DNA from 3 places in the Marinobacter nanhaiticus D15-8W genome. Region 1 is predicted to be linked to each of the others. Evidence: riboswitches for the same ligand, from Rfam matches in the RefSeq annotation. Region 1 holds a riboswitch; each other region holds the start of a gene.
What was found. Region 1 has a riboswitch for cobalamin ahead of RE428_RS22910 (ABC transporter substrate-binding protein). Riboswitches for the same ligand answer to the same signal wherever they lie in the genome.
Positions count from the first base shown of each region.

Region 2: it holds a riboswitch for cobalamin, as region 1 does, so the genes downstream of both, RE428_RS03405 (TonB-dependent receptor domain-containing protein) here and RE428_RS22910 (ABC transporter substrate-binding protein) in region 1, are expected to answer to the same signal.
Region 3: it holds a riboswitch for cobalamin, as region 1 does, so the genes downstream of both, RE428_RS12670 (CbtB domain-containing protein) here and RE428_RS22910 (ABC transporter substrate-binding protein) in region 1, are expected to answer to the same signal.

Region 1 covers NZ_AP028878.1:5,085,322-5,087,584, forward strand. Annotated here, with positions in the region: gene RE428_RS22905 (putative bifunctional diguanylate cyclase/phosphodiesterase) at 1-680, opposite strand, end outside; cobalamin riboswitch at 984-1,174, shown strand; gene RE428_RS22910 (ABC transporter substrate-binding protein) at 1,405-2,263, shown strand, end outside.
Region 2 covers NZ_AP028878.1:771,159-773,421, reverse strand. Annotated here, with positions in the region: gene RE428_RS03405 (TonB-dependent receptor domain-containing protein) at 1-982, opposite strand, end outside; cobalamin riboswitch at 1,146-1,389, opposite strand; gene RE428_RS03400 (hypothetical protein) at 1,694-2,065, shown strand; gene RE428_RS03395 (OmpP1/FadL family transporter) at 2,176-2,263, opposite strand, start outside.
Region 3 covers NZ_AP028878.1:2,836,691-2,838,953, forward strand. Annotated here, with positions in the region: gene RE428_RS24490 (AAA family ATPase) at 1-171, opposite strand, end outside; gene RE428_RS12665 (CbtA family protein) at 152-934, opposite strand; gene RE428_RS12670 (CbtB domain-containing protein) at 1,041-1,232, opposite strand; cobalamin riboswitch at 1,267-1,476, opposite strand; gene bluB (5,6-dimethylbenzimidazole synthase) at 1,510-2,217, opposite strand; gene RE428_RS12680 (cobyric acid synthase) at 2,214-2,263, opposite strand, start outside.

The DNA of each region.
Region 1 (2,263 bases):
TTGATCGGCTCCACCGGCGCCCCTTCCAGCCGTTCACTGAGGACCAGTTCGAGGTAGCGCGCGTTGGGCAACCCGGTCACCGGGTTCACGAAACGTTGGTGAGTGACATCCGCCTGGGTGCCGGAGACCAGACGCACATGGCCCGTCTCCGGATCATGATCGCAGATCCCCCGTGCGACGACCCAGCGATAGCCTCCCGCGCCATCGGATACCCGGCACTCCGCCCGGAAGCGATCGATCTTTCCCTCGAGGTGGTCTTCCAGTTGGCGCCGGAAACCCTCCCGATCCGGCGGAAACAGCATCGTCAGCCAGTCATCCAGCCGCAATGTCCTTTCCAGCGCCGAACGTCCAATCATATCAAGCCAGCGTTGGGACACCTGGAGTCGATCTGACGCAGGATCCCATTCCCAGACGCCGTCATTGGTACCGTCGATCACCAGGTCGAGACGGCGCGTCCGCTCCGCCACCCGCTCTTCCAGCTCGGTCTTGACCTGTTCCAGCTCCTCGATATTTCGCCGCACGGACTCGAGTACTAAGTTCGCGAGCACCGACAGCTTCTGCACATCCATGTCGTCAGATTCGGCATTGACCTGGAAGTCGAAACGGCCGTCGATCGCCTGGCAGAGCTGGTCGGCGATCTCATTGATCTCTCGCCGCAGACGCTTTTCCGAATCAGTCACCGGCGGACTCCGTTCGCAGACGGAAGGTACAGACCGCGTCGTCGCCACCATGCTGACGGACGAGGTCGATCAGGACTCTCTGGATCAAACCGATCATAAAAGCTGGAACCTCCAGGCGCGGAACAACGGGAAAGGCAGCCGCGTCTTTTTGCAGTCTAGAACATGGGCTGGCATACGTCCCATGGCGACCATTGTGGGGGCTCCGGCGCCCAACGAAAACACCTATACCACCATCAGTTACGTCGCCATCGGCTGCGGTGAATGAGCCACTTAAGCCCATAGCTTGCCCGATCCCGGGAAGCTGTATATGCTCGCCCGGTCGGTTTCCTTCGGGAATTAATAGGGAATTCGCCGCAGCTTGGCTGCGAACCGAAACTGCCCCCGCAACTGTAGACGGTGAGCCACGCCCTCCGCGCCACTGGGATGTTATCCCGGGAAGGCCGGGCGAGCGACGACCCGTCAGTCAGGAGACCTGCCGACAATCCCATTCACGACACCGGGCGGGGTGACCCGGGGAAAGGAAGGAAACAGTCCCATCCGTACTGTTCAGCAGACAACCTCCCGAACCCTCTCTCCGTCCGTCGCGATCGCTTATTGTTATGTTATAACATTTTACTTATAGTCGACGCGCGCAGAAGCGATGCAAGGAGGTTGAACCATGTTTTGCAGCTCCAGACACAGTGATAAACATCACTCCCGGGCCCGGTTATTCAAACGGGAGTCCGTGGGAAATACCCCCACGACGGCTCCCATACGCTTGCTGGCATTTGCGCTAGCTGCACTTCCCGCCTTACTCGTAGCAGCAGAGACGACAGACTACCCGCTGACGATTAGGAACTGCGGGCTAGACGTCAGCTTCGATGCCGCCCCGGACAACACCGTGACGATAGGCCAGTCCGCTACCGAGATCATCTATTCCCTCGGCGTAGGCGAGACCGTCTCCGGTACTTCCGTATGGTTCAACCCGACATTGCCCGAATTCAAGGCGCTCAATGCCGGCATCGAGCGGATCGCCGACAACGACCCGAGCTTCGAAGCGGTGGTTAACAAGAAGCCCGACCTTGTGGCCGTGCAGTATGAATGGCATGTGGGCGCCACTGGTAGCGTCGCGACCCGTGGCCAGTTCCACGAGCTGGGTATTCCCACCTACATCATGCCGGCGGACTGCGACACGAAGGACAATTCCACGGGCGGCGACGGCACCCGCGTCACCGCGTTCTCTACAGACTCTATCTATAAGGGAATCACCGAGCTGGCCGCCATCTATGATGTAAAGAATGCCGGGGCAGACCTGGTCGACAGCCTCAAGGCGCGTGAAGCAGATGCTGTCGAGCGTGCCGAGAGTCTCGACCTTCCGGACGACCTGTCAGCGGTGTTCTGGTTCTCATCCGCCGATCTGGAAATCGATCCCTATGTGGCCGGCCGCCTGGGCGCACCAGGCTACATGATGGACAAGCTGGGCATCGAGAACGTGATCGAATCGAACGAGGAATGGCCCACCGTTGGCTGGGAATCCATCGCCAAGGCGGACCCGGACGTGATTGTAGTGGCTCGTATGGACCGCCGCCGCTTCCCAGCGGACG
Region 2 (2,263 bases), 1.0 Mb from region 1:
TGTACTGGGTCGAAGCATCAACTTCCTCGTCAACGCGCTCCAGCCCGATGGTCAGCAATTGATGCGTCGTCAGGCTGATATCACCCTGAAGCAGATACTGGCGACGGCGGGTTTCATAGTCGAAAAAGTCACCTGTATCGATAAAGTTCTCGTTCGTCTCTCGCCCGAAGCCAAGCTGGGCGCGAATTGACACGTTATCCGAGGCGAAGTAGTCGACGAAGAACCGCCCCGACTGCTGGACGAATTCATTCCAGTATCGATCGCCGAACGCGGCGTCACCGTCGTAGTCGTTTTTTCCCTGGGCATGCATGAAGTTCACACCCAGCGCCAGACTATCCGACACCCACTGATCCAGGCTCGCAGCCAACGATTTAGTCTCAAAACCATCGTTGTCGCTTTGCCCACCGCCCGGTTGGGAATCGACCCCGTCGGTGTCGTACATCGATGCCGATAGGCTGTAGGCCGTATTGCCTGTAGTGCCGCCAAAGTGCTGGGTAAGCCTTGAAGTTCCATTGTTCCCGGCAATCACCTCGGAAATGATCTCCGGCTCGACGGTGCCACGGCGCGTAAAAATCTGGATAACGCCGCCAATAGCCTCAGAACCATAGAGACTCGAACGGGGGCCTTTGACGACTTCAATATGGTCCACCAACGCCAACGGGATATTCTCCAACTGGGCCGTGCCGGCAGTAGCTCCACCGACTTTAACCCCGTCGACCAATACCAACACATGGTCGGAATTGGACCCCCGCATAAAAACGCTGGACTGTTTACCCGGACCTCCGGTGCTGGTCACCGAAACACCCGGCACCGCACGTAGAACCTGTTCAACCGTCATCGCCGTGCTTCGCTCAATATCCTCTCGACTAATGACCGTCACCGAAGCATTCGCCTCATCCACCGTCTGCGCCGTACGGGTCGGGGTAATAACCAGGGGATTGAGGGTCTCCGCAGACAGCGTGGAGGAAATGATGCCGGCCATCAGGCCAAGGAAAAGTCGGGCTGGGTTCTTCACTATGTCGTCCTTCATCAAGACAGCGTCGGATGAACGGGCGAGTAGAGGGACGAGCGGCTGCTGGCGTAGGGCAGGTAGCCACCGGTGAAGCCCTCCGCTACACCGCATGTCAGGCCCCCGACTGAAAAGACGGGGAAAAGTGCAAACGGCCGGTCTCCGGGCTCACAATGACATCGCTAAGCGATGTGGACGACAACGCCTTCCCGGGCCGTAGCCCAGTGGCGGGCGCGCCTGAACACTCCGGAATGGCTCCGGAAGCGTCAACACGCCGATCATGTCGTCGTTCACTGTTTACCGTTGCGGGGGCAGCACTGGATTTTCACCAGTTTCCCGTTTCACTCGCTTGCGCGAGCACCGCTTGCGTATTTATTCGAGGCTCAAACCTCAGATGACAGAAGCGTCATTTTATATGGCGGGCACTTTAGGCGCAGCCGTCGCCCCGGTCAATGCGAAAGATCAAGGAATGCACCACGCGAAGCCGCCCTCTTTTAGGGCGCCGCGCCAGAATAGCGTGCACAATTTCCGGAAAGGTAAGCAAAACCACGTACTTTTATGACATCTCCGGCCGGCACATTTTTCGCTTTAAACACCAATACCGATAAAAAACAAACCTGATCGGCATCTATCATGTCGTGGAACCGGCCGCCGCCCGCGGCGCGCCCAATCACCGAGGTAAAAATGATGATGACGCTAGCACCAGAACGCAGTTGGCTGCTGGACCGCGGACTACTCAAGCTCGTGCACCAGTGTCGTAGGCTGATACTGGCTGAATTCGGCGTTAAGCTTCACCTGACCGATGAAGATCTGGAACAACGCCTCGCCTCGTATGCAAAGCAATCGCGCTCATCGCACCTAACCCGGACTTGGGAAGAACTTATCGAGCAGGTCCCCGAACTCACTGACGAAGACGCCACACCAGGCTCGGAAGACAAACGCTATCGTGGGCAGGCCCTGACGGAGCCACCTGCGCCCGCATCCGCAGCAGAAGGCGAGGGTAAGACCCGGACGATCACTTACCGTGGACGCAAGATGGTCGTACCCGCTCATTGATTCAAGCTGAGTGCAAGACCGAGTGCGCACCCAGCTGCTTTTTTGAGCACCCAAAAAAACAGGCAGGCCCGGGGGCCTGCCTGTTCGTCACGTCGATCGGTACTCGCGTATCAGAATGCCTTGCTGACCTGTACCGCTGCGCCCCAGGCGCTCAGCTCATAAGTTGCTGAATAGCTTGCTGCGCCTTCGGCCGGCTCG
Region 3 (2,263 bases), 2.2 Mb from region 1:
GGGCAGTACGTCGGCCAGACCGCGGGCGAGCGTGGACTTCGCGCTCCCACGGGGGCCGGATATCAGGACGCCACCAATCCGGGGATTAATGGCGTTCAGGAGCAAGGCGGTCTTGAGCGCGTCCTGGCCGACGATGGCCGAAAACGGAAACTCAGGCAGTAGCTTCGTCATATTGATCGGCTGACGCTTTGTAGAGGCGTTTCAAGGCAATGGCGCTGAGAACTCCGGCCAGCAACCAGAAGACCAGATTGGTCACACCCGTGGCCCAGATGAACTGCTGGTGCAGTTCGGTCAGCGCCGCCACCGCTTGCGGGTCAGGATGTGAGAACAGCGGGCCCTCATGGGCTGGCACGAAGAGATAGGGAATGGCCAGCAGCGGAATGCCCGCCAGCTTCATCCAGCCGCGAGCCAGCCCTACCAGCCCCAGACCGGCGACGACCATTAGTACGGTAAAGACCCACCAGAGCTGCCGCGCTTCAAGGGGCGCAGCAGCCGAGCCGGGGACCTCCGGTGGCAGGCCAAGCGACGGCGCTACGAAAACCGCGAGGAAGCCCAGCGCTCCGATCAGCAACCCCCGGGAGGGCGACAACATCATTTTTCCGCGCTCACGCAATTGGCTCATCACGACCAGCAGGACAGCGGAAAAACCGATGCCGGCAAAGATATTGGAAACGGTGGTGTAGAACGTACGCTCGGCGCCATCTTCAGGTGCCCATGCGTCGTCGCCATGGTGATGCCCACCCGCCGCTTCCTCATGGTGATGGTGAGCTGCTTGTTCACCACCGCTATGTTCGTGTGCAGCCGGCTCGCCGGCCCCCTCGAACTGTTCGGCGTTCAGCAGAATGGGCGTGACGCCGACAGCCTGCACGGCGGTAACGAGCAGACCGAGAACGACGCCAATCAGGCAGGCACTAAGAATCAGAGAACGGAACATCAGTTTCCCTCCAGGGACGGATTTGTCGTAGCAAAAACGTTCAGTTATCCGTCGGTATGGCTCTCGAATACCGAACAGACCGCTGAGACTGACTAGGCAGACAAATTCAGTGGCAGGGAAACACGAAGCTGTGACGCGTGTCGTGCGCTGCGTTATGCGCTTCGCTCATGGGGAGGAAGCCAACCGCAAACAGGACGACGATACCGAACAGCAGGACCCCGGCTTTCTGGCCGAGAGAGGAAACCTTGATGGAAGAACCGGTTGCCCGGTCACTGGAAGATGAGCTAATAGCAGACATGATGTAACTCCCCGGTGCCCGCCGCACCACAATGGAAAACACGACATAACAGGCCGGTCTTCGGGCTCAAAGGGGACAGCCTGGAGGCAGTCATCGTCTGCACCTTCCCGGCTCGCGCCAGTGGTATTTGCAGACTACGCCTTTATTACCGATGCGGGGGCAGCGATGGAATTGGCCTGAGCGGCCGCACCATACTTCCCGATTATCCCCTGAAGATCAGGGGCACCTGTCCGTAGAGCGATCATCCTAATCCATTGATCGGATGGTAGCAACGCTGTCAGCGTCGCTGGAGAAGTGAAATGAGTTCGTCGCCGGGCGCAAGGCCGGCACCCCAGCGGTTGCGGTGGACGAGCTCTTCAAGAGATAAGCGACTGCGCCATCCCTTGGCCTGCAATTCGGGCTGATCGAGGAATTCGCTCACATAGCCGAGACAAAGATAGGCCAAGGGGTACACGTCCTCGGGCAACTTCAGCACCTGGGCCAGTTCCTGCTGATCGAGGATGCTGACCCAACCGACGCCGATACCTTCTGCCCTCGCCGCCAGCCAGAGGTTCTGGACTGCCAGGCAGGTACTGAAAAGGTCGGTCTCGACGATCGTATTGCGTCCAAGCACATTCGGGCCGCCGCGACTACGGTCACAGGTGATGCACAGGTTCATCGGACTCTCGAGGATGCCCTGGAGCTTCAGGCTACGATAGGCTTGGGCGCGATCACCGGCATAATTTTCCGCAGCGCGCTCGTTTTCACGTTCGAAGATGTCGAGGACTTCCTGCCGCACTTCAACGCTATCGATTACCAGGAAATCCCAGGGCTGCATGAAGCCCACCGACGGCGCGTGATGGGCCGCCTCAAGTAGGCGCACCAGGATCTCGTCGGGAATCGGGTCCGGCAGGAACTGTGAGCGCACGTCCCGGCGTTCCTGAATGGCTCGGTAGAGGCCACGCTTCTCCTGTTCCGGGAAGGCGTTCTGGTTGTCTATGCTCATGCGCTTGTCTTACTCCCCAATCCCAGTTGTTTCCTGAGCCAGCCGG